One region of the Petralouisia sp. genome, then DNA from elsewhere that is predicted to be linked to it. Evidence: riboswitches for the same ligand, from Rfam matches in the RefSeq annotation. Region 1 holds a riboswitch; the other holds the start of a gene.
The links. A riboswitch is a leader RNA that binds a small molecule or an ion and turns the genes downstream of it on or off. The one in region 1 is predicted to bind FMN.
Positions count from the first base shown of each region.

Region 2: linked by a shared signal. The riboswitch ahead of ACTO17_RS19155 (ECF transporter S component) and the one ahead of ACTO17_RS14915 (ECF transporter S component) in region 1 are both predicted to bind FMN.

Region 1 is NZ_JBQIOP010000042.1:4,397-27,263, forward strand. Features, by position in the region: gene tsaB (tRNA (adenosine(37)-N6)-threonylcarbamoyltransferase complex dimerization subunit type 1 TsaB) at 1-591, opposite strand, end outside; gene tsaE (tRNA (adenosine(37)-N6)-threonylcarbamoyltransferase complex ATPase subunit type 1 TsaE) at 588-1,022, opposite strand; gene ACTO17_RS14890 (YcxB family protein) at 1,098-1,607, opposite strand; gene ribH (6,7-dimethyl-8-ribityllumazine synthase) at 1,754-2,218, opposite strand; gene ACTO17_RS14900 (bifunctional 3,4-dihydroxy-2-butanone-4-phosphate synthase/GTP cyclohydrolase II) at 2,250-3,452, opposite strand; gene ribE (riboflavin synthase) at 3,495-4,145, opposite strand; gene ribD (bifunctional diaminohydroxyphosphoribosylaminopyrimidine deaminase/5-amino-6-(5-phosphoribosylamino)uracil reductase RibD) at 4,217-5,461, opposite strand; gene ACTO17_RS14915 (ECF transporter S component) at 5,527-6,189, opposite strand; FMN riboswitch at 6,292-6,462, opposite strand; gene ACTO17_RS14920 (Tex family protein) at 6,529-8,670, opposite strand; gene ACTO17_RS14925 (DUF4190 domain-containing protein) at 8,855-9,226, shown strand; gene ACTO17_RS14930 (hypothetical protein) at 9,328-10,428, shown strand; gene ACTO17_RS14935 (DUF975 family protein) at 10,465-11,229, opposite strand; gene ACTO17_RS14940 (PepSY domain-containing protein) at 11,268-11,999, opposite strand; gene ACTO17_RS14945 (hypothetical protein) at 12,033-12,548, opposite strand; gene ACTO17_RS14950 (DUF2752 domain-containing protein) at 12,713-13,153, shown strand; gene ACTO17_RS14955 (aspartate kinase) at 13,183-14,388, opposite strand; gene ACTO17_RS14960 (cofactor-independent phosphoglycerate mutase) at 14,403-15,605, opposite strand; gene ACTO17_RS14965 (homoserine dehydrogenase) at 15,622-16,824, opposite strand; gene ACTO17_RS14970 (ACT domain-containing protein) at 16,841-17,284, opposite strand; gene ACTO17_RS14975 (TPM domain-containing protein) at 17,387-18,235, opposite strand; gene ACTO17_RS14980 (TFIIB-type zinc ribbon-containing protein) at 18,232-19,344, opposite strand; gene ACTO17_RS14985 (SPFH domain-containing protein) at 19,392-20,702, opposite strand; one part of gene prfB (peptide chain release factor 2) at 20,705-21,751, opposite strand; one part of gene prfB (peptide chain release factor 2) at 21,753-21,827, opposite strand; gene ACTO17_RS14995 (ABC transporter permease) at 21,929-22,867, opposite strand, start outside.
Region 2 is NZ_JBQIOP010000084.1:502-7,048, forward strand. Features, by position in the region: gene ACTO17_RS19135 (SIR2 family NAD-dependent protein deacylase) at 1-837, opposite strand, end outside; gene ACTO17_RS19140 (protein-ADP-ribose hydrolase) at 791-1,561, opposite strand; gene ACTO17_RS19145 (ferredoxin family protein) at 1,564-1,830, opposite strand; gene ACTO17_RS19150 (pyridoxamine 5'-phosphate oxidase family protein) at 1,831-2,172, opposite strand; gene ACTO17_RS19155 (ECF transporter S component) at 2,176-2,802, opposite strand; FMN riboswitch at 2,856-3,018, opposite strand; gene ACTO17_RS19160 (pyridoxamine 5'-phosphate oxidase family protein) at 3,030-3,425, opposite strand; gene ACTO17_RS19165 (NAD(P)-dependent oxidoreductase) at 3,486-4,049, opposite strand; gene ACTO17_RS19170 (Rrf2 family transcriptional regulator) at 4,277-4,708, opposite strand; gene ACTO17_RS19175 (SprT-like domain-containing protein) at 4,892-5,326, shown strand; gene ACTO17_RS19180 (hypothetical protein) at 5,684-6,367, shown strand.

The DNA.
Region 1 (22,867 bases):
AGTTGCCACGGAAGCTGCGCGCTGTTTGTTCAGATGGGCCGGGGCAAAGGAATATGGCACCTGGCAGTTTTCTTCCAGATACGGCCGAAATACCGGCACGCCGTCTCCCAAAAACACAACCGGACGGCTCCGGCGATTGATTTCCTCCACAATTTCATCAATTCCCACAGCGCACTGGGATTTCAGCGTCTCCATACGGTCTGCTGTAAATTCATATAATCCGGTGTAGGTCTGGTTTCTTCTGGCGTCCATCAAAGGACATACCATATCCCTGCAGCCCCAGAGGTTATAGGCAAGACCGTCTACGGTTGGAATCTGAATCAGGGGTTTCTGCAGAGCAAGGCCCAGACCCTTGGCAGTGGCGGAACCGATTCGAAGCCCTGTAAATGAGCCCGGACCGCCTGCAACAGCGATTGCATCTATGGAATCCAAATCCAGATCGATCATTTTGGCAATTGCATCTAACATGGGAAGTAATGTCTGAGAGTGAGTTTTCTTATAATTTACGGTATATTCTGCCAACAGATTGTCTTTCTCCACAACAGCCACACCGGCCACCAGGCCGGAGCTGTCCAGTCCTAATATTTTCATTTTGTTACCTCTCTTACCGTAATTCTGCGATAGTCAAATCCCTGTTCCAAATCTTTTTCTATCCGGATTTCCCGATAGTGGTTTGGAAGGATTTCTTCAATCAGATTGGCCCACTCAATCATAGTGATTCCCTGTCCGTAAAAATAATCTTCATATCCGATTTCTTCCATTTCTTCCACATCGCCGATCCGGTAAACATCAAAATGATAGAAGGGCATTCTTCCTTCTTCATAAACCTGCACAATGGTAAATGTGGGACTGCTGATTGGCTCTTCGATTCCGAGCCCTCTGGCTATGCCCTGGGTCAGTACGGTTTTGCCGACGCCAAGGTCTCCGATTAAGGTATATAATTCTCCTGGTTTGGCCTGTTCTCCTATTTTTTGTCCCAGTTGAAAAGTCTCTTCCGGGGAAAATGTTTCTGTATTCAGCATGTTCTAACCTCTATTTCCTTCTGCTTTTCGTACTGCATGAAACAATTTGTATTTCGGTACGCAGAAAATATCCCCTTAAATGTGAAAGGGATTCAGCTTCAGGCGGTAGCCTTCCAAATGATTGACGGCAAGGCCCACTACCTCCTCATATTTTCCTCCAACGGCTTCCCGGGGAATCACATAGGCATTGACACGGTTACTGTAGATGAGCAGGCTGTTTCTGGTAGATACCATCTTATAAATCTGCTTCCATTCCAGTTCCGCGGTTTCTTCTCCCTGGGATACATGGATTCCTGCGTCGTCAATTTTATAGTGAAGGGCCTGTTTCAAAATCTCGGAGTTTCTGATCTGCTGTTTGGAACGCAGATTGAGGCTTACCGGCACATAAACCAGAAATACCACGCCGAATACCAGATACAGCAGCGTATACATCATCTCTACTTTTCCGAAGGTGATCACTGCCATAATCAGTACCCAGACGCCCACGAGGGTTGCCACAATGCCCTGAAAACCGTGATAGGCATGGTAAAGGTTAAACTGGTACATGTCCTTCTCTGTGATGGTTGTATCAAATTCTACTGACATTTTGTATGCTCCTTTTCTTTGCTTTCGTCATATTATACTATGTTCGGATAAGCAGTACAAGTATCATTTTACAGAGGAAAGAGAATGCCGTCAACAGATTGAAGCTGCCGTAAAACAAAATTTCACAACAGCTCCTTCTTTTTCCTCTATTTCATATTCTGAATCAGATTCACCATCTCAATTGCCGTACATGCCGCGTCATAACCTTTATTTCCGGCTTTGGTTCCGGCCCGTTCAATGGCCTGCTCAATATTATCGGTGGTGACCACGCCGAAAATCACAGGAATTTCTGTCTTTAACCCTACGGCTGCCACGCCCTTGCTGACTTCTGCGCATACATAATCGTAATGGGTGGTGGCGCCTTTGATAACAGCTCCCAGACAGATAACCGCGTCATAATTGCCGGTTTCCGCCATCTTCTGTGCGGTCAGGGGAATCTCAAAGGCTCCCGGCACCCATGCCAGAGTAATATCATCGTCTCTGACGCCATGGCGGATCAGGGCGTCCTGGGCGCCGCCTATCAGCTTGGACACAATAAATTCATTGAACCTGGAAGCCACAATTCCGACTTTTGTTCCGTTTGCAACTACGTTTCCTTCTAATACTCGCATAACTTTCTCCTCTTTTCTATGTTTAAATCTGTTAGTAATTGGTCATATGCTGCATTTTGCTCTGTTTGGTTTTCAGATAAAATACGTCTGTGTGCTTGGCCGGCATCTGGATCGGCACCCGCTCTTCGATGGAAATGCCGTAGCCGGAAAGTCCGGTGATTTTCTTGGGATTGTTGGTAAGCAGACGAAGTTTTTCGGCGCCTAAATCATGGAGAATCTGGGCTCCGATTCCGTAATCCCGCAGATCCGGCGCAAAGCCCAGTTCCACGTTGGCTTCCACGGTGTCAAGGCCCCTTTCCTGCAGTTCATAGGCTTTCAGCTTGTTGATCAAGCCGATTCCGCGGCCTTCCTGGCGCATATACAGAAGAATTCCCCGGCCTTCTTCTGCAATGGCTTTCATGGCTGCGTCCAGCTGTTCTCCGCAGTCGCAGCGGCCGGAGCCGAACACATCTCCGGTAAGGCATTCGGAATGAACCCGGCACAGCACCGGCGTTCCGTCTGCAACATCTCCCATTACCAGAGCCACATGGTGTTCTCCATTTAATTTGTTTACATAGCCGTAGATTTCAAATTCTCCGTATTTTGTGGGAAGTTTGGCATGGGCCTCCTGACGGACCAGACTGTCAATCTCCATCCGGTAACGTACCAGATCCGCAATGGTAATAACCGTCATCTGGAACTTTTCTGCCAGCTCCAACAGTTCTGTGGTACGCATCATGGTTCCGTCTTCCCGCATAATCTCACAGCAAAGTCCGCTGGGCTTTAATCCGGCCAGAATTGCCAAATCCACCGTTGCCTCTGTGTGGCCGGTGCGTTTTAAAACGCCTCCTTCTCTGGATTCCAGCGGAAACATATGGCCCGGCCTGCGGAAATCCTCTGGCTTTGCATCGTCTTTTACGGCTGCCAAAGCTGTTTCGGAACGCTCAAAGGCGGAAATTCCTGTGTCTGTATTTATGCCGTCAATGGATACGGTAAATGCCGTCTGATGGTTGTCCGTATTCTGCTCCACCATCTGTTTCAAACCAAGCTTCTGACATAATTCTCTGCTCATGGGCATACAGATTAAGCCTTTTCCATGGGTTGCCATGAAATTAATATTTTCCGGCGTGGCAAATTCCGTAGCGCAGATAAAGTCTCCTTCGTTTTCTCTGTCCGGGTCATCAATGACCATAATGATTTTTCCCTGTCTGATATCTTCAATTGCCTGTGGAATAGAATCCATTTTCTTGCTCATTTCATTTCTTCCTTTCTGAATTTCTTAATGCGGCAGCCTTTTTTATAAAAATCCGTGTTCCATCAAAAAACCTTCTGTAAGGTGTGATTCCTTCTCCTCCGGCCTCGGCCCTGTGAGAAGTTTTTCCACATATTTTCCAATAACATCGCATTCGATATTGATAACGCTTCCGGACCGTTTTTCCGGCAGCGCCGTTTCCTGGCGGGTATGGGGAATCACGGATACCTGAAAATCCTCTGCCGTCACTTTTGCCACGGTCAGGCTGATGCCGTCTAAAGCGACGGAGCCTTTTTCTACAATGCAGCGAAGCAGCTTTGGTTCTGCGGCAATGGTGTACCAGACTGCATTTTCTTCCTGCCGGATTCCTGTAATGGTTCCTGTGCCGTCAATATGGCCGGATACGATGTGGCCGCCGAATCTTCCGTCTGCCGCCATGGCCCGCTCCAGATTCACGGTTCCGGGAATTTTCAGCTCTGACAGGCTGCTGCGGCGCATGGTTTCTGCCATTACATCTGCTGTAAATCCATCTTTTGCAAGGGAAGTTACCGTAAGGCAGATTCCGTTGACGGCAATGCTGTCACCGATTTTCGTTCCCTCCAAAACCTTGCTGCAGCGGATTTTTATTCTGGCGGAAAGGGTTTCTTTCTTAACCTCCCAGAGTTCCCCTGTTTCTTCTATGATTCCGGTAAACAAATCTTCCTCCCATCTGCACAGAATTTTTCCTGATTTCCGAAAAAACTGTGCTGTTTTATTTGAACATTTTCTTATGCATCAAAGCATACTCTGCCCGTCATGCATAAGTCCTCCCCATATCTGGCCACCTCCACATCCTTCAGCCTGACTGCCTCCTTCATCCGGGAAATGCCGGCGCCCTCAACGGGGGATTTGGCTTTCGCCCCAGCCACCAGCTTGGGGGCGATAAAGGCATAGACGCGCTGCACCAGATTCTCTTTCAGGGCGGAAGCATTGAGCGTTCCGCCGCCTTCTAACAAAATGCTGTCGATGCCCCGTTCTCCCAGCTGCCGCATCAAATGGGAAAGATTCAGTTCTCCAGTTTCTGCTGCGGGAACCTCCAGAAGCATCACGCCGTTGTGCTCCAAAAGCTGTTTCTTTTCTTCTAATATTTTGCTTTCTCCCAACCATTCTCCGCTGTCCCATACCGGGTTTCCAGAGGTCTGTCCGCACCTGTATTCTTCATCTCCCCGGCTTCTCCAGATAAGGGCTCTGTCCGGGCTCCAGGCTACAATGGTTTCTATCTCAGAGGCTGTCTTTACAATCTGGCTGTCCAAAGGAATCCGCAGTCTGGAATCACAGATAATCCGTACCGGGTTCCGGCCGCCCTCCATCCTGCAATTCAGCATAGGGTCGTCCGCAAGGACCGTTCCGATCCCAGCCATAATTCCCCGGTAACGGTTCCGCAGACATTGAACATAATTTCTGGACGCTTCTCCTGTTATCCATTTGGAATCTCCTGTTTCACAGGCAATTTTTCCGTCCAGAGTCATGGCATATTTCATTGCCAGAAAAGGCATAGACGTCTCCATATAATGGAAAAACACTTCATTCAGTTCTCTGCATTCCTGCTCTAAAATGCCGGTTTCCACTGTAATTCCATGTTCCTGCAATATCCTGACGCCTTTTCCTGCCACTTTTGGATTGGAATCCAGACAGCCCACATAGACCTTCTTTATCTTCTTTTCGATTATAATTTCTGTACAGGGCGGCGTCTTTCCGTAATGACAGCAGGGCTCCAGAGTCACGTACAGCTCTGCCCCTTCCGCATCCTCTGTGCAGTTTAACAAAGCGTTGCGCTCTGCGTGAAAACCGCCGTATTGCTCATGGTAACCTGCGGCAATGACAGTTCCATGCTTCACCGCTACGCAGCCCACCATGGGATTGGGAGACACCGTTCCCTCCCCTTTGCGGGCAAGCTGCAATGCCTGGCGCATGTAGTCTTCCGGTGTCTGATTTTGACGTTTATAATTTTCTGATTCCTGATTCTGCTGCATATTTTTTCTCCTGAAATCCTTGCTGCTGTGCTATCGGAAGTATAGACAAATGAAACTGGCAGTTATTAATTATTCGATGTACTCGTATTCTTCTGCACCCTTCTGGCGTCTCTGTAATTTCCTTTCAGGAAAGGAGACAGGGGTTTATAGACCAACACGGTAATCACTACGCTGAACACCCCCTTTACAAAGGTAAAAGGCGTGTTGAACAGAATCAGGCACTGCAACATATTTTTCATGCCCGGAACTATCATCTGATAAGCAGCCAATATGGTTTCCTCCGGCATAAAGTTATAATATACGGGATATACGATAAAATAGTTGGAGAAAATACTGAAAAACGCCATCAGTACGGCTCCGGCCAAAGCGCCTGCAACAGCGCTTTTTCTGCCCTTCCATTTCTGATAAATCAGACCTGCCGGAACCACAAACACGGCCCCCAGAACAAAGTTGGACAGTTCCCCCACTCCTCCGGTGGTGGTCATAAACAGATGAAGCAGATTCTTAATCAGGCAAATCATTGCCCCGCTGACCGGCCCCATGGCAAAGGCCCCGATCAATGCCGGAAGCTCTGACAAATCCATCTTGATAAAGGCCGGCATAATGGGAACGGAAAATTCCAGAAACATTAAAAGAAATGCAATGGCTGACAGCATAGCTGTCATGGTCATTTTCCAGATATCCCTCTGGCCGCCTTGTTTTCCTGCTGCTGTGTTCCTTGTACTCATGATAAAACACTCCTTTATTTTCATATTTTCGTGTCTTCAGAATTATAAAAATGCCCTGAATCCAGAGATCCAGGGCATATAAAATACGCACATTAATAAAAACGCTTTCTTCTCCCATCCAGACTGTACTGTCGGTTTTGGATTCTCACCAAATCATGCCATGCGGCTCACGGACTTGCCCTCTTGGGGTATCACCGTCGGTCGGGAATTCCTTTCTCCAGAATTCTGTAAATATCATTCTGCGGGAAAAGTCACCCTGCCCTGAAGAACACTATTTAATTTATGGTTCTATTCTACTCCTGCCTGTTTCATCTGTCAACAGGCATATTTTTCAAAATGTCAGATTTTCATGGTGAGCTGAATCCGCTTTTTCTGCAAATCCACGCTCATCACTTTCACCTCCACAATATCCCCTACGCTGACCGCCTCCAGCGGGTGCTTGATATAGCGCTCCGTCATCTGGGAAATATGTACCAGTCCGTCCTGATGGACGCCGATATCCACAAAAGCCCCAAAATCAATCACATTACGCACAGTTCCTTTTAAAATCATGCCCGGAGTCAGGTCTTTCATTTCCAGTACATCGCTGCGCAGAATGGGCTTGGGCATGTCGTCCCTGGGATCTCTTGCCGGTTTTTCCAGTTCCTTAACAATATCCTGAAGCGTCATTTCCCCGATTTCCAGCTCCGCTGCCAGTTTCTTATAATTAGATATCTTCTTGGAGATCCTTGCCAGTCTGCCCTCACGGATATCTTCCGGCTGATAACCCAGTTTGTCCAACAGCTTCAGGGTTGCATCATAGCTTTCCGGATGGACGCTGGTGCCGTCCAGGGGATTTTTCCCGTCGGAGATCCGCATAAATCCTGCGCACTGTTCATATGCCTTTGGCCCCAGCTTTGCCACCTTCAAAAGCTGGGCGCGGGTGAGAAATCTGCCGTTTTCTTCCCGGTATGTTACGATATTTTTGGCAATGACTTTTGTAATGCCGGAAATATACTCTAACAGGGAGGCGGAAGCCGTGTTCAGATCCACGCCTACCTTGTTCACACAGTCCTCCACAACGCCGCCTAAAGCGTCGCTTAATTTCTTCTGATTCATGTCATGCTGATACTGTCCCACCCCGATGGATTTGGGATCGATTTTCACCAGTTCCGCCAACGGGTCCTGCAGCCGCCTTGCAATGGAAGCCGCGCTTCTCTGCCCCACGTCAAAATTGGGAAATTCTTCTGTAGCCAGTTTGCTTGCAGAATACACAGAGGCCCCTGCTTCGTTTACAATGACATACTGAACGGGCGCAGGAATTTCTTTCAGCAAATCAACAATGATCATCTCTGATTCCCGGGAAGCTGTTCCGTTTCCCACGGAAATCAGGGAAATTCCATATTTCTGAATCAGTTTTTTCAAAACCGCCTTAGATTCCTCCACTTTATTCTGAGGAGCCGTGGGGTAAATGACTGTGGTGTCAAGCACTTTTCCGGTGGAATCCACCACGGCCAGTTTGCATCCGGTACGGAAAGCGGGGTCCCAGCCCAGCACCACTTTTCCGGCAATGGGCGGCTGCATCAGAAGCTGTTCTAAATTTTTGCCGAATACCCGAATGGCGCCGTCCTGGGCCCGTTCGGTCAGCTCATTTCGGATTTCCCGCTCAATGGCCGGTGCAATCAGACGTTTATAGCTGTCCTCTGCCGCAGCTTTTAAGGCCAAAGATGTATTGGGATTGTCTCTGGTAATGGTTTTCTTTTCCAGGTATTGTAAAATCTGTTCTGTGGGGGCTTCCACTTTCACGGTAAGAATTTTTTCCGCCTCTCCCCGGTTCAGGGCCAGAATCCTGTGTCCCGCCAGTTTTGCCAGTCCTTCTTCAAAATCATAGTACATTTCATATACGGACTCTGCTTCCGGAGCTTTTGCCGCAGAAGTGATTTTTCCGACACGCATGGTCAAATCCCGGATGTATTTCCGATAATCCGCTTCGTCTGAAATATTTTCCGCCAGAATATCCATGGCTCCCGCAATGGCTTCCCCGGGTGTATCCACGCCTTTCTCTGAATCCACAAAGGCTTCCGCTTCTGCCTCCAGGGATTTCTCTGTCATCTGCAGCAAAATAATATTTGCCAGAGGCTCTAATCCTTTTTCCTTGGCAATGGTGGCTCTGGTCCGCCGTTTGGGCCGGTAGGGACGGTACAAATCTTCCACTGCCACCAGAGTTTCTGCAGAAAGTATCTGCTGTTTCAGTTCCTCTGTCAATTTGCCCTGCTCTCCAATGGAGGACAATACCTGCTCTTTTTTCTCTTCTAAATTCCGCAGATAGGTCAGCCGCTCATAGAGATTCCGCAGAACTTCATCGTTCAATGCTCCAGTGGCTTCCTTCCGGTATCTGGAAATAAAGGGGATTGTATTTCCCTCGTCAATCAGCTTTACTGCAGCCTCTGCCTGCTGTTTTTGAATGCTCAGTTCTTCTGCTAATTTTACAATAATATCCATTGAGTAATCTCCTTATCTCATTTCTCTTTTTTCAAACACGCTCCAGGCTATGGAAAAGTTTATCTCATATTCTGAAAAAAATCAAGAACTCTGCAGGCAGCCGGCAAAATTCTTTTTATTGTATTTTTTCAGTACACATGCTACAATAAAACACAGTAAAAAAAGAATAGCAAGGAGGTTTTTTATGGATTACGAATCAAATAAATCTTATATAGAAATGCGCTCTGCCGGCATGTCTGTGGCCGCAATGGTTATGGGTATTCTCGGCCTTGTTATGAGCTGCTGCGTATATCCGGCCATTATCTTCGGCTCCCTGGCAATTATTTTTGCCCTGCTGTCCCGGGGCGGGGAAATGCACACCAACGGATATGCCAAGGCCGGACTGGTTCTGGGCATAATTGCCATTATCTGCGGCATTCTCTTTCTGATTTATTCTTTCCTTACAATCCTGACACAGTTCGGAGGATTGGAGGGCTATCTGAATTATATTGAGGAGTTAATGCAGGAATTGGGATATCCCGATTCTTCCAGCTCTTATGACTTTGATATGCTGTAATTTTATTTCTGTTTCCGAATTATTACTGTAACTTTTTGGGAATATCAGCTTTCGCCTGCTGTCTGAAACTGATATTCCTGTTTGGAAAGGAGGAAGCTGCAATGTACAATCCTCAAAAGCTTATGGAAGAATATCAGGAGTTTGAGCCGGGAGAAGCCAGGTTGTCTGCAATCCGCCAGGCAATTCAGGAAGCAGATCTGGCAAACGACTATAGTTATATGATGTTTTTCCGCTATGATTATGCCTGTTCCTGCGATGACAATTATCTGCTGTATCTGTATGTGATTTTTCCGGAGATTCTGGAGTTCTTTGAATCCCATCCCGAGATTCAAATGCCTGCCTTCTGTTCCTGCACCGCAGCGGAAGCCGTCAATCACATTTTTTCACGGGTGCTGGACTGTGCAGATTTCTTTTATCAGATCTCTGTCTCAGATATGGAACAATACCTTAAAAAATATAAATCTTTCTGCCTGACCCACGGCTATTCCCTTTTCGTCTATCATATGGCCTCTGCAAGATTGTACCGGGCAGCAGGGGACAAAGAAAAAGCCATGCACAGCCTTCATGAATTCCGGCTTATGAACCGCTCCCATCATTTGCGGGATGCGGAAACTGTGGCATTTGAAGGGGAGATGGCCTGTTGGTACGGCGATCTTGACAATTTGCTGAAAGCCGGAAAACTGTTGGAAACCAGGTACTATGATGAATATTCCCTTATTTTTCAGTACGGAAGGCTTGTATATCATTATGCCGTACGGCTTCATGATACGAAACACGCGGAGCCTTATTTCAAAAAAATGGAACGCATCCGTAAAAAACAACGGATGCATTCCTGCTATTTCGCTGATTCTATTGTTTACCTGGTGCTGACTGACCTGCAGGCCGCCTGGAGTTTTTTTAAGGAGGAAGCCCCTTATCAGTCTTTGACTTACACGCCTCTTGATAAAATGGAGTTCTGCACCGGCGCTGAGATTATGATGCGGGCCCTTTTAAAACTGGGCAAGAAAAATGTCCGGCTCCGCCTACCTTCTAAACTGCCCTATTATCAGCCGGACGGCTGCTACCGCATTGAGGCTCTGGCAGAATACTACGGCACAGAAGCACGGGATATTTCCAGAAAATTTGATCTCCGCAATGGAAATAACAACTCTATCAAAGAATATCAGTTATTTCTGAATGCAGTGAAGCACTGTATCCTCTGAGATTTGAAATCTGACAGGCAGAGCCTCACTTCTCCATCAGTATTGGCTCTCGGGAAGCGGAACATCAGGCTCCGCTTTCTGCACCCTGTCTAATTCTCCTGTCACATCCAGATAAAAGCTAATCACAGTCTGGTTCATATAGGGTGAAATCCAGAGCGTACCGATTCCGCAGGAAAGTATGCCCAAAATACTCCATCCAATATAACTGAGATAAATGTACAGCAAACGTCCCTTATTTCCATCCATCAGCCGGGAGCTTTCCCGAAATGCCTCTATCGCCCCCATCTGGGAATGATCCACCAGCAACAAAAATGCCAGTTCATATCGGAATGCCAACAGCAGGCCCACTGCCAGTCCCGCTATATAAAGCACTGCTGCAATCCCGGACGCCAGGAACGCGTTCTGCATAACCGCCACTGACCAACATACGCTTGCCGGCAGAAAGCAGAGCAACTCCATTCCTATCAGCATCAAAACACCAAGGATATAACGTTCCGGCCTTCTGGCAAATTCTCCGAACATCATACCAATCCCGGTATCCTGATTTCTAGCAAACCCAAGCTGCATTCTGCTGATTCCGCACTGCATAATCACGGACACAATACTGACAATCATTGTTGCCGCCATATATGCCAAAAACTGCACTATCCCTCCTCTGCTGATAAAAAACAGCACATAAAAAGGAATTAATACTGCAAACATCATCAGGCCAAGCAGAAGCGTTGCCCCGATGATCAGCCCCCAGTGTCCTGTCAGCTTCTCCCTTGCCAGTCTCTTTAATTCTGCCGATGTACGATTCATTTCTTACACTCCATATCTAACATAAATATTGTCTCTGCCTAATCGTAAATGCTGTCCTGATCCCGTTCTAAGATCTGACCTGTCTTAGCATGAATCTTAAATTCATACTCCCAGGCGTCTTTCACCAGTTCCACTTCATAAACCGGCACTCCGTCGTCGTTATCAAACTCTGCTTTGACAACAGTCGCTCCCGGAACTTCCGCAAGGGCAATCTGCTTCGCTTTTTCCACTCCTATATAGCCGCTGTGGCCTGGTTTTGTTTTCAGGTTTAACTTCCACTGATAGCCGATTAATTTGCCGGTGCGGGCATGGTACTCTAATTCGTACTTTTTGCTTCCTTTCTGCATCTTAACCTTATATTCTTCAATTCCATCGTCAAATTTCAGCCGAATGCTGATGATCTGCCCGCCTTTTACCTTTTTCTTTGCCAGTCTTTTGCATTTGCTTTTGCTGATGATTTTCTTGGAACTGGGCTTTACCCGCAGTTCTTCCATATCATATTCTATCAGCTTTCCATCGGAAGCCCGGTAGGTCAGATCATATTCTTTGGTTCCTTTCATCAGTTTTACTTCATAGACCAGATTACCTTTTTCGTAATCTCTGTCTATCTCTATAATGACCGCGCCTTTTACCTCTTTCTTTGCCAGTCTTTTCACCTGACTGTCACTGGTGATTTTCTTAGCGTAAGCAGTGTTTGGAACGGCCAGAATCCCAATCAATGCCAGACAGCATATCATAACAATCTTCGCTGATAATTTTCGTTTTTCCATAAGTCATTCCTCCTGAACTTTCATTTGACAATTTTATGCTGCATAATTAATATTTTTCCCTTTGGCTTCTTCTGCTCCAAGGGTTTTTTTACTCTGCTCATAAGGATCAGCCGGGTATTTGATTCTGGTGGAGGTGGTTCCGCCGGACACATAGGTTTTTCCGCATTCCGGGCAGACAGATGTGTGAATGCTGACTGATGCGGAAACTACTTTGCCGTCCTCCTGGGCCGCCTTGTTATAGGCATTGGACACATGTTCCCCCTCGTGAGCCCGCACTGCGCTGCCCGCCGCTTCCGGAGAGATATGGGCTGCCGATTTAAACGACACATTCTCATTGGAACCATCCTGATATTTGCGCTTTGCACAGGTCTGGCAGCGTTCCTTATCCTTGGATATCTCTTTCACTGAACCGTCTTTGCTTTCCCGGACTCCCGGGGTTTTCTCCTGGTTCTGGTTTCCCTGACGGACCCGTTCCTCTGCATTTCCGTACATTCCGGTATAATTCCCATAATTGCTGTAGCTGTTTCCTCCGCCGATTGCTCCTACCATCACAGACACCTCGCTTTTCTGATATATTTTATTCCATCTCTTCTATACACATAATCACTATATCATATTTTTTTCATTTTGACAAACAGTAAAAAAGAGATTATACTGCATTACAGGTAAAATAAATGTCACTCTGTTATAACATATATCGTAAGGATCGTGCTATGAGACAACAAGAAAAAGAAGAAACTGCTCTGTTTTATACGGGATGGGCATTGCTGGCCGCTGCAGGCGTCTTACTGCTTCTGCTGCGTCTGTTTCCCGTTCCCTTCCAAAAACTGCTGCTTCCCTGCGCCGTGCAGACCCTCCTTGGCATCTACTGCCCCGGCTGCGGCGGAACAAGGGCTGTCTCAGCCCTTTTGAGAGGAGATTTTCTAACCTCTTTTCTTTGTCATCCCCTGGTGCTGTACACTGCTTTCACGGGAGGCTGGTTTCTGATCAGCCAGACCATAGAGCGGCTGACCAGGCACAAATTAAAAATCGGAATGAAATACAAGGACGGCTATGTGTGGGCCGCCCTCATAATTGTCGCTGTGAACTTTATCATAAAAAATGCGCTGCTGCTTTTTTGGCATATTGATTTGCTGAAAGGAATTCAGCTGTAATGCCTTCCAGAGCATTTTTCAAACACACTCTAATCCTCAATAAACTGGTCGTGCACCGCCCGCATTGCCTTATCCACATCTTCTTCATTGATCAGGACGGTAATGCGGATTTCTGAGGTGGCTATCATGCGGATATTAATGCCTACGTTATACAAAGCCTCAAACATTCTGGATGCAACGCCGGGATTGGACTGCATGCCGGCGCCTACAATGGATACTTTTGCCACTTTGTCATTCACTTCAATTTCTCTTGCCGTAATCCGGTTTTTATGCTCCTTTAAAACAGCAACCGTCTCTTCGGCATCCTCTCTGGCTACCGTAAAAGAAATATCTTTTGTTCCTTCTCCTCCGATGGACTGGAGAATGATATCCACATTGATATTATTTTTAGCCAGTAAATCAAAGATTTTAAAAGCAATTCCCGGTACGTCCTTTACCCCCAGCACTGCGATTCTGGCTGTATTTTTATCTACTGCAACTCCGCTGACAAGCATACTCTCCATGTCTGTCTCCTCCTTTACGATGGTTCCCTGGGCATTGTTCAAGCTGGAACGGACTACCAGCTGAACACCATATTTCTTTGCCATTTCCACAGAGCGGTTGTGAAGGACCTTTGCGCCCAGCGTCGCCAATTCTAACATTTCATCATAGGTAATCTGTGAAATCTTCTTGGCATTGGGCACAATTCTGGGATCGGCAGTGTAAACGCCCTCCACATCCGTGTAAATCTCACAGGCGTCTGCGTGGAGCACTGCTGCAAGCGCCACCGCTGTGGTATCTGAGCCGCCCCGGCCCAGCGTGGTAAGATCGTCATATTTATTCACACCCTGAAATCCTGTGACAATGACAATCCTGCGGTTCTCCAGTTCATGGCGGATGCGCTGGGTGTCAATTTTCTTAAACCGGGCATTGCCGTACCGGGAGGAAGTCTGCATCATCACCTGAAACGCATTCAGGGAAATGGACGGCACGCCCAACGCTCCCATTGCCATGGACATCAAAGCCGCAGAAGTCTGCTCTCCGGTGGCCAGAAGCATATCCATCTCCCGTTTTGAAGGATTGGGGGAGATATCTCTTGCCAGCTCCAGCAAACCATCCGTGGTTTTACCCATGGCGGACAATACCACCACCACATCATTTCCCTTCTGATATTCCTCAATGCAGCGTTTTGCCACATTGTAAATCCGTTCTTTATCTGCTACGGAGCTGCCTCCGAATTTTTTTACGATTAACATAATGTTCTCCTGAACTATTTTTGAATGAGATAATCGATCATTTCACAGCCTTTTGCAATATGATGGCTGCTTTCTGCCGCTTCTTTTTCATTGTATTTCCATGTATGTTCCTGAATTCTGCTGCTGTCATATAAAAGATAAGGCACATCGTCTCCGGTATGAGTGCGGATACAGATGGGCGTGGGATGATCCGGCATAATCAGCATCCGGAACGCTTCTTCCGCCTCTTCCAATCCCTGTTTGATGGGCCCAATCACCCGCTCATCCAAAAACTGGATGGCCTGCACTTTTTTCTCAATGCTGCCCTGATGCCCCATTTCATCCGGCGCTTCCACATGCACATACACGAAATCACAGTTTTCTCTGGTCAGGGCTTCCACGGCAGCCTTGGCCTTGCCCTCATAATTGGTGTGAAGCCCGCCGGTTGCGCCCGGAACGGAAATATTTTTCATGGATGCGCCTACGGCGATTCCCTTTAATAAATCCACGGCTGACACCATGGCGCCTTTCAGTCCTGTTTTTTCTTCAAAAGAGGACAGGGACGGCCTGGTGCCGGCTCCCCAGAACCAACAGGAATTGGCCGGCCGAAGCCCCTGCTTCTTCCGCTCCAGATTGATGGGATGGCTGACCAGAATCTCATAGCTTTTCTTCATCATTTCCCGCAGAATATCATCCTTTGGCAAATGCTGGCCAACGGTCTGTCCCAGTACGTCGTGGGGCTGAACCAGGTTTATCACAGAGCCTTTTTCCCAAATGAGAAGATGGCGGTAACTGGTGCCTGTGTAAAAATGATAATTTTCTGTCTCCAGCTCCTTTTTCACCGCCTCCAGCAGCACTGCTGCATCCTCTGTGGATATTTCATCGGAGCTGTGATCCAGAATCTTCCTGTCCTCGTAATGTTCCTCTTCCTCCGACAGCGTGACCAGATTACAGCGCAGAGATACGTCGTCTTTTTTCATATCCACGCCGATGCTTAAAGCCTCCAGGGGAGAACGGCCGGAGTAATAAATTTTCGGATCATACCCCAGTACAGACAGATTAGCCGTATCGCTTCCCGGCGACATTCCATCGGGAATGGTGTGCACCGTTCCAATCTCTCCCGCCGCCGCAAGCTGATCCATAACAGGCGTTTTGGCATATTCCAAGGGTGTCATTCCCTGTAACTCTTCCAGAGGACGGTCTGCCATTCCATCCCCAAGCACAATCACATATTTCATAATCTCCCTCTCTATTCTAAACTACGCGGATTCTCTGTAAAATGTTCTTAAGTCCCCGGGCTTTCTCTTCATATTCTTCTTCCGTCATAACTTCTGTCAAAAATCCCTGCTCGCCGGCCATTCCTTCTGCCTCTATCCATTCCACCGGGCCAAACTGTTTCTCCACCGCCTCTTTCGGTTCCTGGGTTCTCACAAAAAACCGGCTCTCTGCTTTCTTATAGTCAACCAAATCCATTTTCCGGGAGCTCCAGGAGATCAGAATATTTTTGTTCCGATGTTTGGCGATATCCACAATGTCTGCCACTACTGCGCTGGCTGTGGGAAGCTTTCCTGCGCCGCTTCCGTAAAACATGGCGTCTCCCAGTACATTTCCATGGACAAAAATAGCATTAAACACGTCGTTGACATTGTAAAGAGGATGTTCTTTCGACAAAAGAAACGGAGCAACCATCGCGCAGTATCCTTCCGGCGTCTTTCTGCTGGTTGCCAGAAGCTTGATAACCCTGCCCATGGCTTTGGCATAACGGATGTCTGCGGCTGTGATTCTGGTAATGCCTTCGGTATAAATCTCTTCAAAATCCACCTGCTGTCCGCATACCAGGGAAGTGAGAATTGCAATCTTCCTGCATGCGTCATAGCCCTCAATGTCCGCAGTGGGATCTGCCTCCGCGTATCCTCTGGACTGGGCGTCTTTTAACACATCCTCAAATTCCAGTCCTTCAAAGGACATTTTGCTGAGCATATAGTTGGTAGTTCCGTTTAAAATTCCTGTAATTTCTTCAATTTCATCTGCAGTCAGGGAAGAATTCAGCGGACGGATAATGGGAATCCCGCCGCCCACGCTTGCTTCAAACAGGAAATTAATGTTCTGTTCCCTGGCAATGGCAATCAGTTCTGCGCCGTGTTTTGCCACCAATGCTTTATTGGAGGTGGTCACGCTTTTCCCTGCCAGCAACGCCTGTTTTACAAAGGTATAGGCCGGCTCCACGCCGCCCATGGCTTCCACCACCACCTGCACCTCCGGGTCTTTGGCAATGATATTATAGTCATGCACTACTTTTGCTTCCATGGGATCTCCCGGAAAATCCCTCAGATCCAGAATATATTTTACTTCAATTTCCTCTCCTGCGCGTCTGGCAATGCTCTCCTGATTGGTCTGCAGAACCTCCACTACGCCGGAGCCTATGGTTCCGTATCCTAAAATTGCAATCTTTATCATAACTTCCTCCATTCTGTCACTCTCTGGCCAATATTTTTAAATAATGAATCCCTTCCTGCTGCTCAATGTTTTCCACCATCTGGGACACATTTTTCGTATCCGGCAGCACGTCCACGCTCAGGGTCAAAGATGCGACCCCGTTTACCGGAATACTCTGATGGATGGTAAGGATATTTGCGTGAAAATCCGCCACAATCCCCAACACCCGGGACAGCAGCCCCGGTTCATCATCCATCTGAATCACCATGGTAATTGTCTTGCCTCTGGCATTATCATGGAATGGAAAAATATCATCCTTATACTTGTAAAAAGAGCTGCGGCTGATGCCCACCATGTCTGTGGCTTCCTGCACCGATTCCGCCCGCTCTGATTCCAGAAGTTTCTTTGCCTCCACCACTTTCAGCAAAACTTCCGGAACAGCTTTTTTCTTCAAAACAAAATATTTTGTCTTTTCTTCCATGTTCTCCTCCGGTTCGCTGCTGTGCTTTTTGTATGTCTACAGAATACATCTGTACTCACAGGGAAGATATTAGCATATTTATTTTTGAAATGCAACCTCTTTTTAAAATTTTCTGCTGCCGCCGCTGCTGCTGCGTCCGCCGGCCCCTTTGTGCACGGTACTTTTCCCGCCGCTGCCGGAGCCGGAGCTTTCCCGCTGGATATGTCTGTGGGTGACAAACTGGTTGACAAAATGATCTTCTTTTTTCTCAAGACGGACGCTTCCGTTTTTCTCAATGGGGTATTGATAACTGCCGGATTTGAAGCGGTATGCGCCGATAATCCCGCCTGCAGTAATTCCGCCTGCTGCAAGGGCCGCAATCCCCGCAATCAGAATCTCCAGTCTGCTGATGCCCCGGTGTGCCTGCCGATAACTGGTTACTTTGCCGGTATCTTCCTCCTGAAGATAATTTTGTTCTGGATTTTCTTCCAAAACGGCACGGCTGACCTCCTTCAGCATGGCTGTTAAGGCGTTTCCATACTGTTCCCGGCTTACATCGTCATATCCCGCGTCCAAAACCCGCTCTGTCCTGTCATCGGTGATGTAAAACTGTCCTTCTCCGAACGCCCGGATTACAATTTCCCGGTTATCCATATCAATTCCGCAGATAATCCCGTTATCTGAGACGGTATGCTCATCAAAAAAAGTTTCTGCATATGCCGTGGCATCCAGGCCCCCGGCATCCCCGGCGGTATAGGCCATCATATCCCATCCGGTGGTCTTTTCCAGCCCGGCAAGCTGCTGGGTAATCTCTTCCGATTCTTCCTGTGTCAAAAGACCGGCATCGTCAAAAAGCTGGACATTCGTTTCCGGCAGCTGTTGTTTTTCCTGGGCCTGCAGGGAGAGTTCAGGGTTCAGCAGGCAGCATAACAGCAGCAATAAAAGCCATAATTTATGTATTTTATTCCTCATATCAGAAAACCTCCCACCAGTCCAAGAACAAATACGATCAGGGACACAAGCCCGCTGACGGTCCACACCTTTTTATAATCTACCGGAAGTTCTCCGCATACTTTCCCGTTCTGCCCGTTCATGGAATAGTAATACATTTTGCCGTCCCTGCCCTGATAGGTGACAGTCCACACCGGAAGCATTACATAATCCCAATGCTCCCTGCTGCAGTTCAGGCGGCAGTTTTTCACTGATACGGAATGGTAGCCTTTCACCGTTTCCCGAAGAAGCTGCTTTCCGTATGCTTCTGCTTCCCCCTTCACGCCGTTTTCCAGTTCTGCCCGTTCCATATCCCGTTTTTCTGCTAAAAATCCGGATAAATAACTCATCTGAAACTCCTGGATATGGCTCACATCATAGGGCAGAATCCCCTGGGCCAGTGTTCCGTTTGCTTTCTTTAAGGCATTTCTGGTAATATCCTCTAAATGGATTTCGCCTTCCCGCTCCACCCGGTAAACTTTGGTTTCCGTATATTCCGTATCGCCGCTGCGCCATACCCGCACATTCCTGCCTTCCGCCTGCAGCGCTCCTTCCAGATCCATATCTGCCATCCAGTAAGGAAAATACACACCGGAAATTTTCTCAATCTGGCTCTTATGAAAAAACGCCCTGGGCACAAATTTCTTATGATGGACATAATCCAGAAATTTTTCCACCGCCTGTTTCCGGTCGATGGCAAAGGGTATGATTTTATCCGGCAGAAATTCTCCCGACACCCTTCCCGATAAAATCACCGGATTATGGCAATAATAACAGAAGGATGCGGCTGTGGTTTCCTCTGTGACAATTTCCGCGCCGCAGCTTGGACAGTGATAGATACTGCCTGCTTCCTCCCGGGGAGCATGGACGTTCTCCTGATTTTCTCCCATCGGATCATGGGGGTTTGCCTGATTCTCCTCTTGCAATGCATGGTTGTTTTCTTGATTTTCCCCTTCTGCTTTTGGCTGCAGCCGGTTGATTTCTTCCTGAGAAAACGCAGAAGCACAGTATTCGCACTTGTACTTCTGCGTTCTTGGATGAAATACCAGTTCGCCGTCACAGTTCGGACATTTGTAGCTGACAACTGCCATTTATCTTCTCCTTATTCTGATAAAAACTAACATTCACGATATGGAAATTATTGTCCTGCCATTCCGGCCGGTTTTCCACACTCCGAGCAGAACTTGCCTTCATTAACCGCACCGCAGGCACAAGTCCATGTTCCGGCCGGCGCAGGCTTCTGTGCACCGCATTCGGAGCAAAATCTGCCGGTATTCACATGGCCGCAGCTGCAGGTCCAGGCTCCGGTCTGCTTCGGCTGAGGCTTTCCGCATTCCGAGCAGAATTTACCGCTGTTTTGCGCACCGCACTCACAGGTCCAGGCTGCCGGCCCACTGCCTGTATGCTGATTCGGATGAAGCTGTGCAGCATTGGGATTCTGCTGCATATTGGAATTCTGCATCTGCATTTGCTGCAGATTGGCTGCGGAGGCTGCAGACATGGCGCTGCCGCCGGCCTGCATCCCCAGACCCATTCCCATAAATCCCGCCATGGCACCGTTGGCATTGGAGCCTGCCGCTTCCATTCCTCTTGCCACATGGCCCTGCATATAGCCTTCCCGTACGGAAGGATCGCTGAGCATTGCGCCTTCGTTGCGCATATTGATCAGCTCTGTGGATTTCTCATCGTAAGAGACGCTGGCAATTCCTACTGCCTGAACCTCCATGCCCCGCATCCGGTTCCAGTCATCATCCAGGGTATCTGCCATGTATCTGCCAAGCTCCCGGCTTTTGGACGCCACATGGGAAATACGGATTCCGTCTGCGGACATCTGATTAATGGCAGACTGGAGAGCTTCTAAGAATTCGGAAAGATACTGTTCGTTGATATCTTCAATTTCCACCTGTCCGGCGTTTCTGGGAATCACTTCCTCATAAAACCGGATGGGATCAGTGATTTTAATGGAATACGTTCCGTGGGCCCTTAAAAACAGCTCCGCATTGTAAAAGTTATCAAAGTAATTGACCGGATTCCTGGTTCCGAATTTAATCCCTTTAATCTCCTGTAAATTGATATAAAACACGTTCTGTCTGGCAGGAGTCTGCCCGCCGAATTTGATCCGGCTGAAAGATTCCTTCACGGTATCTTTTAACTGTCCGTTGAACAGGGAGGGCAGAGAAGAATTGTCTACTTTATAATATCCCGGCTCTGCCGTATAATCCACTACCTTGCCGCCGTCCACCAACATCATAAACTGGTTGTCGTATACATGAATGACCGAACCGTTGCTGACAGTGTCTTCCGTTCCCTTCCGATTCTGCCCTTTTCTGGTCTTTACCCCTCTGGTAAAAACAGTCCGTTCTCCCATGTCATCCGGCTCATAGACTTCCAACCACTGGTCTGCCAGGCTGCCGGATACCGCCTGCGCCGCCGCTCTGATAATTCCCATTTTTAATCCTCCTGCGTTTTTCCAAGGCTTTTCCACTTCAGATAAGCATTGATAAACAAATCCAGTTTCCCGTCCATGACGCTGTCTACATTTCCGGTTTCCGCATTGGTGCGGTGATCTTTTACCATGGTATAGGGCTGCATAACGTAAGACCGTATCTGATTGCCCCATCCAATTTCCGTCACTTCTCCCCGGATATCTGCTGCCTTTTTCTCATTCTCCTCCTGCTTCAGGAGATACAATTTGGCCTTTAACATCTGCATGGCCTTGTCTTTGTTCATGTGCTGCGAACGTTCATTCTGACACTGCACCACAATTCCCGTAGGCAGATGGGTAATGCGGATCGCAGAGGACGTCTTGTTGATATGCTGACCGCCGGCTCCGCTGGAACGGTAGGTGTCAATCCTCAGCTCGTCATCCTTAATTTCAATGTCCAAATCTTTCTCAATATCCGGCATCACGTCACAGGAGGCAAAGGAGGTCTGCCGCTTGCCTGCCGCATTAAAGGGAGAAATCCGCACCAGACGGTGGACGCCTTTTTCTGATTTCAGATAACCATAGGCATTCTCTCCCCGCACTTCAAAGGTAATAGATTTAATGCCTGCTTCTTCTCCGTCCAGAGAGTCCAGTACTTCCACGTCAAATCCCTTGTCCTCCGCCCACCGTTTGTACATCCGGTAAAGCATGGAATTCCAGTCGCAGGATTCAGTTCCGCCTGCCCCTGCATGAAGGGATACAATGGCGTTTTCCATATCGTATTCCCCGGACAAAAGGGTTTTGATTCGGATATTTTCAAAGGCTTCTTCAAATTCCTGTAAGGATTCCTCGATCTCCGGGATCAGGGAAGCATCGTTTTCCTCATAGCCCATTTCCAACAGCGTTTCGATGTCCTCAAACTGACCGGAAAGCTGCGCATATGTCTCCACATCGTCTTTTAAACTTTTCAGTTCTTTCATTTTCACCTGGGAAAGTTCTGTGTTGTCCCAAAAATCCGGGGCTTCCATTTCCCGTTCTAATTCCTGGATTTTCTTCTCTTTGTTAGCCAGGTCAAAGTGAATCCCTCACTTCCACTAATGGTTTTTTGTATGTGTTCAACGTTGTTTTGAACTGGTCTAATTCTACCATTGTGTCACCTTCTTTCTAATTATATATTCCAGAAATATTATACGGGTTTCCCGTGGGAACGTCAATGGGCAGAGAGAAAATCTGCTGCCCCTGGAACAAAATCATCTTAATAACTCCATGACTGACAACTTATTTTGATATTTTAATGCCGCTTCTGTAATAGTACTGCTGCACAAAATGACAATGATACAGTAAAAAACAGCGATACCAAACGGAAACTGATAATTCAGATAACTCATCAGGCTGCTTTTCAGAAAACTGCAAACAGCATACCCAATACCGCCGCCAATGACAAGCGATAAGGCAAGGCCGACAGATACCACAATCAGACTTTCGTAATGTATCATGGAAGAAAGCTGCTTTTTTGACATTCCCACAGAGCGCATAAGCGCAAATTCTTTCCGTCTCGTTATAATACCAGTCAATATGGTATTCCATACATTCATTACTGAAAAGCAGCCTATGAATATGATTCCAGCTGCAAGTGCAAATTCTGTTCCCTGCAGAAAATTTTCGTTTTGGGCAACAGCAGACGAAAGGGTGACAGCATCCAAACGGGGATGCTCTGCCAAAATCTGTTCTATTTCTTTTTCCGCCTGCTGTTCAAAATCATCTCCCACACGAATTACATATTGATACGTCAAGTTGCTGTCTGCAATCTTTTTCATAGAATCAACTGACAATAATAACATATCAATCTTATCTCCATTGTTCCCTATTTTGGTTTTATCAAGAATTGCCGCTATCTCAAATTGCATATTCTCGCTATGATTTCCGTCAAAAACCTTCAATGTGACAGATAGGCCGACCTCTGGCTGCATACGGAACGTTTCCTCAAAATCATCTGGCCTGCCAATAATAAGCTGATTTTGCGATACCAGCTTCTCATAATCAGGAATTCTCCCATCTGAAATACAACTCTGCAGTAATTCCATATCCTCCTGTACAAATCCCACAATTTCTGCATCCGACTCCGCTGCCTGTAAATCGGCAGACACAGGGAGATGCCAGTCGTCTGCAATTTCTTTTATACCAGAAAC
Region 2 (6,547 bases), on a different contig from region 1:
CCCATTCAGGCATATGGACTGTTCCTCAATATCCTTCGGGCAGACAGCCTCCCCATAATTGATACAGGCATACACAGCCTTCGGATTCGCCGCCGTCATCTGCCAGAACGGATATTTAATGATAACCGGGGTATTTCCTCCCACCCCTAGCTCCAAAAACAAAATACGCGTCTCTTTATGCCGGCGAATAAAATCATCATACCGCCCTGATGCCGCATACCAGCCTTCGTCCTGCACAAAAGTACCGTCACAACGCAGGTTCATTGTCATAGGCGCACCGCAGACGGGACATTTCGGTATCAGCTCCGTCGAGATCTTCATATCCTTCTGCTCCGAGATCATCCTCCGTACCACATCCTCATTATCATACGTCTTCTGATGGCACGACTTCGAACACTGCCACAGCCCATAATCCCCCTGGGTATAAAACAGCCACTTCTTATCAAATCCCGCTTTCTGGAACTGGTGGTCTACATTCGTTGTCAGCACAAAATAGTCCTTGTCCTTAACCACCTCATGCAAGTTCGGATAGACCGGTTCCAGGGCATCCACATAGCGGTTATAATAAATATGCCTGCTCCACCATGCCCAGTATTCCTCCAGATCAGGGTACGGATAAAACCCTCCAGAATACATGTCCCAGATATGGTATTTCGCTATAAAATCCCCAAAATACTTTTCAAATCGCTCCCCGGAATAAGTAAGCCCCGCCGATGTCGATAAACCGGAACCTGCGCCTATCACAACAGCATCCGCCTCTTTTACCGCCTCTGCAAGCCTTCCTATCCCCTCAGAGTAATCTTCCGTAGATCTCTTTGTCCAAATCCTTGAAAACATTAAAAACCACCTTCTTTACACTTGTTTCCTGCGCCATAAATTCCTTAACCGTGCTTACCGCGATCTGCGCTGCCCTGTCATTCGGGAAGTGGAACTCCCCGGTAGAGATACAGCAGAACGCCACACTATCCAGGCCGTTTTCCGCCGCCAACTCCAGGCAGGAACGGTAACACCCTGCCAATAGTTCACAGTCTGTCTTTGTGGGAGTACCGCTGATAATCGGCCCCACCGTATGCAGGATATACCTACATGGAAGGTTATAGGCTTTCGTTATTTTAGCCTTCCCCGTTTCTTCCTCATGCCCCTGCATCCGCATCATTTCCGCACAATCCATGCGGAGCTGTATCCTGCTGAAAGAATGAATGCAGTTATCAATACATCTGTGGTTTGGCACATAACATCCCGTCATGCCGCTGTTTGCGGCATTCACAATCGCGTCACAGCGCAGTGTGGTGATATCCCCCTGCCAGAGGTAGATGCCTTCCGCCACCGGCCTTAAGCCGTCCAATTCCGTGATCCCTTTCACAGCCGTTTCCGCCTGCAGGTATTCATCCTGCACCTTGAGAAACTCCCTGCCAATCCGACCGGGAAGCCGGACATTCATCAAGCCCCGGAGAAGCTGCCTTTGCTCCTCCTCCCCTGCCGGAATCTCCACATCCCGGTACTGTACATTTTCCTGCAGCAGTTCCCGTATCAAAAACTTCCTCCGTTCACCCTGATCCATTCCTAACTCCTTTTCTCGATAACCTGCTTCGGGCAGATTTCCGCGCACCGTCCACAATGAAGACAGCGGTTCTGGTCAATCACCACAGGTTTACCCGATATGTCGATACACTTCTGCGGACAGACATAATAACACAATTTGCATCCGATACAGCCCTGGCCTGCAAAATATCCCGTCTGCTTTGCCTCTGTATCCCCGATTACAAAGCCGTCCCTGACCACATGGGATGGGGCGCTGATATCAAAATATTCCCCATTGGCCTCATACACTCAGAATACCTCCAATGCCGCGCACGTATCGTCCTGATAAATTTCCTTCATATATACATTTTTCTCAAAAATCTCATCAGGCCTCTCCGAACCGATATTTTTCACTTTCCCCCGCAGGGAGACAGATGCCTTACCTTTCGTTGCGGAAACCGCAATAAACTGCTGCTCCATGATCTGCCTGTAAAATTCCTTCCCTTTGGCCGTCAAAAAATATACGCCCCTATCATCCCAGAGCATCATATCAATCACGCGGGTCTGGGGATGGCCGTCCGCCCCTATGGTAGCCACTGTTGCGGAATGAAACTCCTCCACCAGTTTTTTCAGATACACTTTGCTTTCCATAATTCAATGCACCCCCTTCAATACCGGCGTAAGCCTTTTATAAACCACCATTGTAAAAATCCCAATCACCAGCCCTTTCAGTACATTGAATAGAAGGACGTTAAACAGTACCACGTCCAGCTTCGTCCTGATAAAAGGGATAAAAGCCCTAAAAGAAGCGATCACCTGGTCAAGCGGCATGAATACCTCGAACATGGGAAGCAGGATAAAATAATTTGCAGCCGCCGCAGCAATCCCCATAATAGAACTGCCCGCTATGCAGGAAACCCATGCCGTCTTCTTCGTTTCATGAAATCTATAGATAAAGCCCGCCGCCCACACATAAGAAGCCCCTATCAGGAAATTTGCCAGCTCCCCAACACCTCCCGTTGAAGTAGATAGCAGCTGCAACCCATTTTTTACAAGCCCAATCATGATGCCGGAAACCGGCCCAAAAGCAAACGCCCCTATAAGCGCCGGGAAATCCGACAGTTCCATCCGGGCAAATGCCGGGGACAGCGGGACAGGAAATTCCAAAAAAGCCAAAATATACGAAACTGCCGCAAGCATGGCAGTCATGGTAACTGCCCTTGCATGATAGCGATCCACTTTTATATCTGTTTTTCTCTTTAAAATGATTGTCTTATTCATAAATCTCCTATGAGATATGATCTGGATTAAGAGCCCTTTCAAAACAGCCCTTGTCATATCTTCTTCCATCCGGACTGTTGCGGGGAACCATCCGCCGGATGGCTCCCTGCATACCTTTACAGTAACCGTCGGTTACGGAATTCCACCGTATCAGCCGTTCGCCAGGTCGCAGACTATACTGCCGGTCAGGAATTTCACCCTGCCCCGAAGATATATCTTATCCCGCATTAAAATTCATACGGGGGATTGCCGGAAAAATCGGCAATCACACCATGGGGATCTTCAAGGTAGAATACTTTAAAAATCGGATTGTCCGCAGTCTGGTACTGCCCTTTGACAATCGGGTTATTCATGCAGCCTTCCTTGACGGCCATATTATTCTCAAACACGGCTTTGCCCGCCAAGCGAATCCACGCATACTCAGGGGAAGAAACAGACACCTCAACCTCCGGGTTTGCCTGCATATCCTTATATACATCCTTCGTATTGTTGGTGCAGAACCACAGCTTCCCGTCCTGCAGGGAGCAGAACATGAACGGGCGGCACTTTGCCTTGCCGTCACGGCCAACAGTCGCCAGATACTGAACCGGGTTTGCCTGTAAAAATTCCACTACTTTTTTCATTTTGAGATACCTCCATGCTTTATAATAATTTTATTTGGTAACAGTTGAACAACGCCTGGCCTATTTCCGAACCACGCTGATCCGCTCCTGGATATGGCTGCCTTTTATAATCTCATCCACCATGGCAATGGCATAATCCGCATAGCTGATGACGCTCTCGCCCTTTTCATTCAGCGTCAGTTCTTCTCCGCCAAGAATGTACTCGCCGCTGCGCTCACCTTCCGCCTGGAAATCCCCCGCAGGGCTTATGTAAGTCCACTTCACATCGTTTCTCTGCCGAAGTTCGGAAAGAGCCTTTGCCATTGCAGCCGCAAGCGGCTTGAACATATCCGGGAAATCCGGGCCATCGGCAACGCAGGCCGTATGCTCCGTATTCACATACAGGCTTCCTACACCGCCAACCACCAACAAACGGATATCTGTACCGGACAGCGCGTCACACAGAACTTTCAGGGATGAACTATGCAGCGGGAGTGTATCTTCCGTCCATGCGCCAAACGCATCAACCACCACATCAAAGCCTCTCAGGTCTTCCGCTGTGATATCCAGCACATCCCTGCTTATGGACTGGGATGCTACTGATCTATTTTCCCCCCCGTACAACTGCCGTAACGTCAAGCCCACGTTGTACCGCTTCCTTTGTAATCAACTGTCCTGCCTTCCCATTTGCACACACTACCGCAATCTTCATAATAAATACCTGCCTTTTGTAATTTATTTGTTGTAAATACATTTGTTACAACTAGACATTAACACAGGTTTATTGTAATATCAATAGTTACAACAAAATTTTTCAAAAAAAATTTTGAGGCTTTGAAAAAGTGCTCCAAAGCCCCAAATTCCAATTTCTTTCAACCAATTAATCCCTTTGTATCCCGCCTGATATCTTCCAGGGTGACGGAAGACAACTCGGTCTCCATAGCCTTTTGCACCCGCATCAGCTTATCATCCAAAACTGCATGGATATTCCTTCCCACTGGACAATCTGTATTTGGATTCTCGTGAAAGTGAAACAATTCTCCGTTTTCAACACATTCAACCGCATTGTAGATATCAAGAAAAGAAATCTCACTTAAAGGCTTAGGGATTGAAGCCCCGCCGGAACCCCTGGCCACCTCCACAAGCCCTGCCGCCTTTAATTGCCCCAGTATCTTACGGACAATCACCGGATTCACATTCGTGCTTCCTGCCAGAAAATCGCTTGTTACCTTATAATCATCTTTGAATACATCTATGCAGGCAAAAATATGGACTGCCAAAGTAAATCTGCTTGAAATCTGCATTGAATAACACCTCTCTTTCCTTCCTGATATTTTATCCCCTTTTTGTTGTAATGTCAATAATTACAATAAAATATAATTCCAGCAAAGAAATTTGTATGCATCTACCTTTAACAGTTGCTTTCACATCAAAAATGCGTAAGCTGTCACTCACAGAATTAAAACATAATTTTAAGGAGGCACCAAATGCTTAATATATCCGAAATCGTAAAGAAAACCGAAGAAATGTTTGACCTATTCAATCAGCACTTTTACAGCAATAAATTAACCCGCCCGGCCATTACCGTATCTCCGGACGGCGGGCGCGGCGCATACGGCTGGTGCAGTATCCATGAAATCTGGAACGCAGACAACGAACTTTACCGGGAAATCAACCTTTGCGACGAATATCTCGACCGCCCCATTACAGAAATAGCCGCCACGCTTCTCTATGAAATGAGCCATCTATATAATCTGCAGCATGATATCCAGGACGTAAGCAACAACGGCTATTACCACAATATGAAATTCAAAGCCACTGCCGAGGCCCACGGCCTGCATATTGAGAAACATCCCAAATATGGCTGGACGGTTACGACCCTGGCTCCGGAAGCCGAAGCATGGATCATATCCGCCCTGTGAGATACCGGCATCCATGCCAGTCGCCTGCAGACAACCGGAAGCTCCAAAGGCGGGCGCAAAAAATCCATCAACCGAAGCATCAAATATATTTGCCCCTGCTGCGGCACCATCATCCGGGCAACCCGCGAGGTCAATGTAACCTGCGAGACTGCGGAGAACCTTTTGAAAAGGCATGATACCCAAATAGAACCGGCCAGCCAATATCCTTACGGCTGGCCGGTTCTGGCATTTTTATATTTTTGAAAAAGAAAAATTTCTTTGAAAAAAGGCTTGCTTTCACACCAAAAATGTATAAGCTGTCACTCACAAGGCAAGAAGCCAATACAAAAAATCAAAATAAGAAAGGCGGACAACATTATGAAGACAGGAAGAATTACAGCAAAATTGAGGGACGCGGTTCCAGTATGCCTTATGGTAGAAAGCAAGGAAGTAAAACGGTACAAGAATATCGAACTGCCGGACAGCATCAAAGAGGTTGAACTTCTCGACTTCCATTTCAACGTACCTGCGGACGGCAAGATCACTTTTGAAATCCATTACGCATCCGGTGTACTTCCGGAGACATTCCCGGAGCCGAGGGCAAAAGTAACCCGCGCAGAAAAGGCAGCCGCCAAAGCGCAGAAGAAAGCCGTGCAGGAAGAAGCAGACGATACCCCGGCACCAGAAGAAACGGCACTGGCCATTATCCCGGAAGAACCTCCGATACTGAAAGCGGCAGAGCCGGAGGAAGCCACAGCGGAACCGGAAACCGCAGAGGATACGGCAGAGCAGGCAGCCGAAAAACCCGAACCGGCAGAGGAGGCCGAAGCCAATCAGGAAGCCAGCACCATGGAAATCAGCTACAATGTAACCGGCCCCCGCCGCAAAGAGCTGGCAACCGCAGTAGGCGACTTCATCGGAACGGCTCCGGTATATCAGAAAGCCCCCACATACGCTTTCGCAATCGACAGCTACATCATTGACCGTAACGGCAAACTCAGCGGCGAGAAGAACGAAGAATTGACAGAGGCACTTGCAGGACAGGGCTTCACCGCAGCATAAGAAAAAATACCAGCCCTGCTCCGGCGGGGTTTTTGGTGCATACAAATTTTCCAAGACAATTCCGTATATGAGAATTTCAGAAGTCGGCACAGATCATAGAAAAAAATGAAATCCAAGAAAGCCCGCAGAATAAGGCTTTTTCAAGACTTGCATAAAAATAGCCCTCCGAAACGGAAGGCT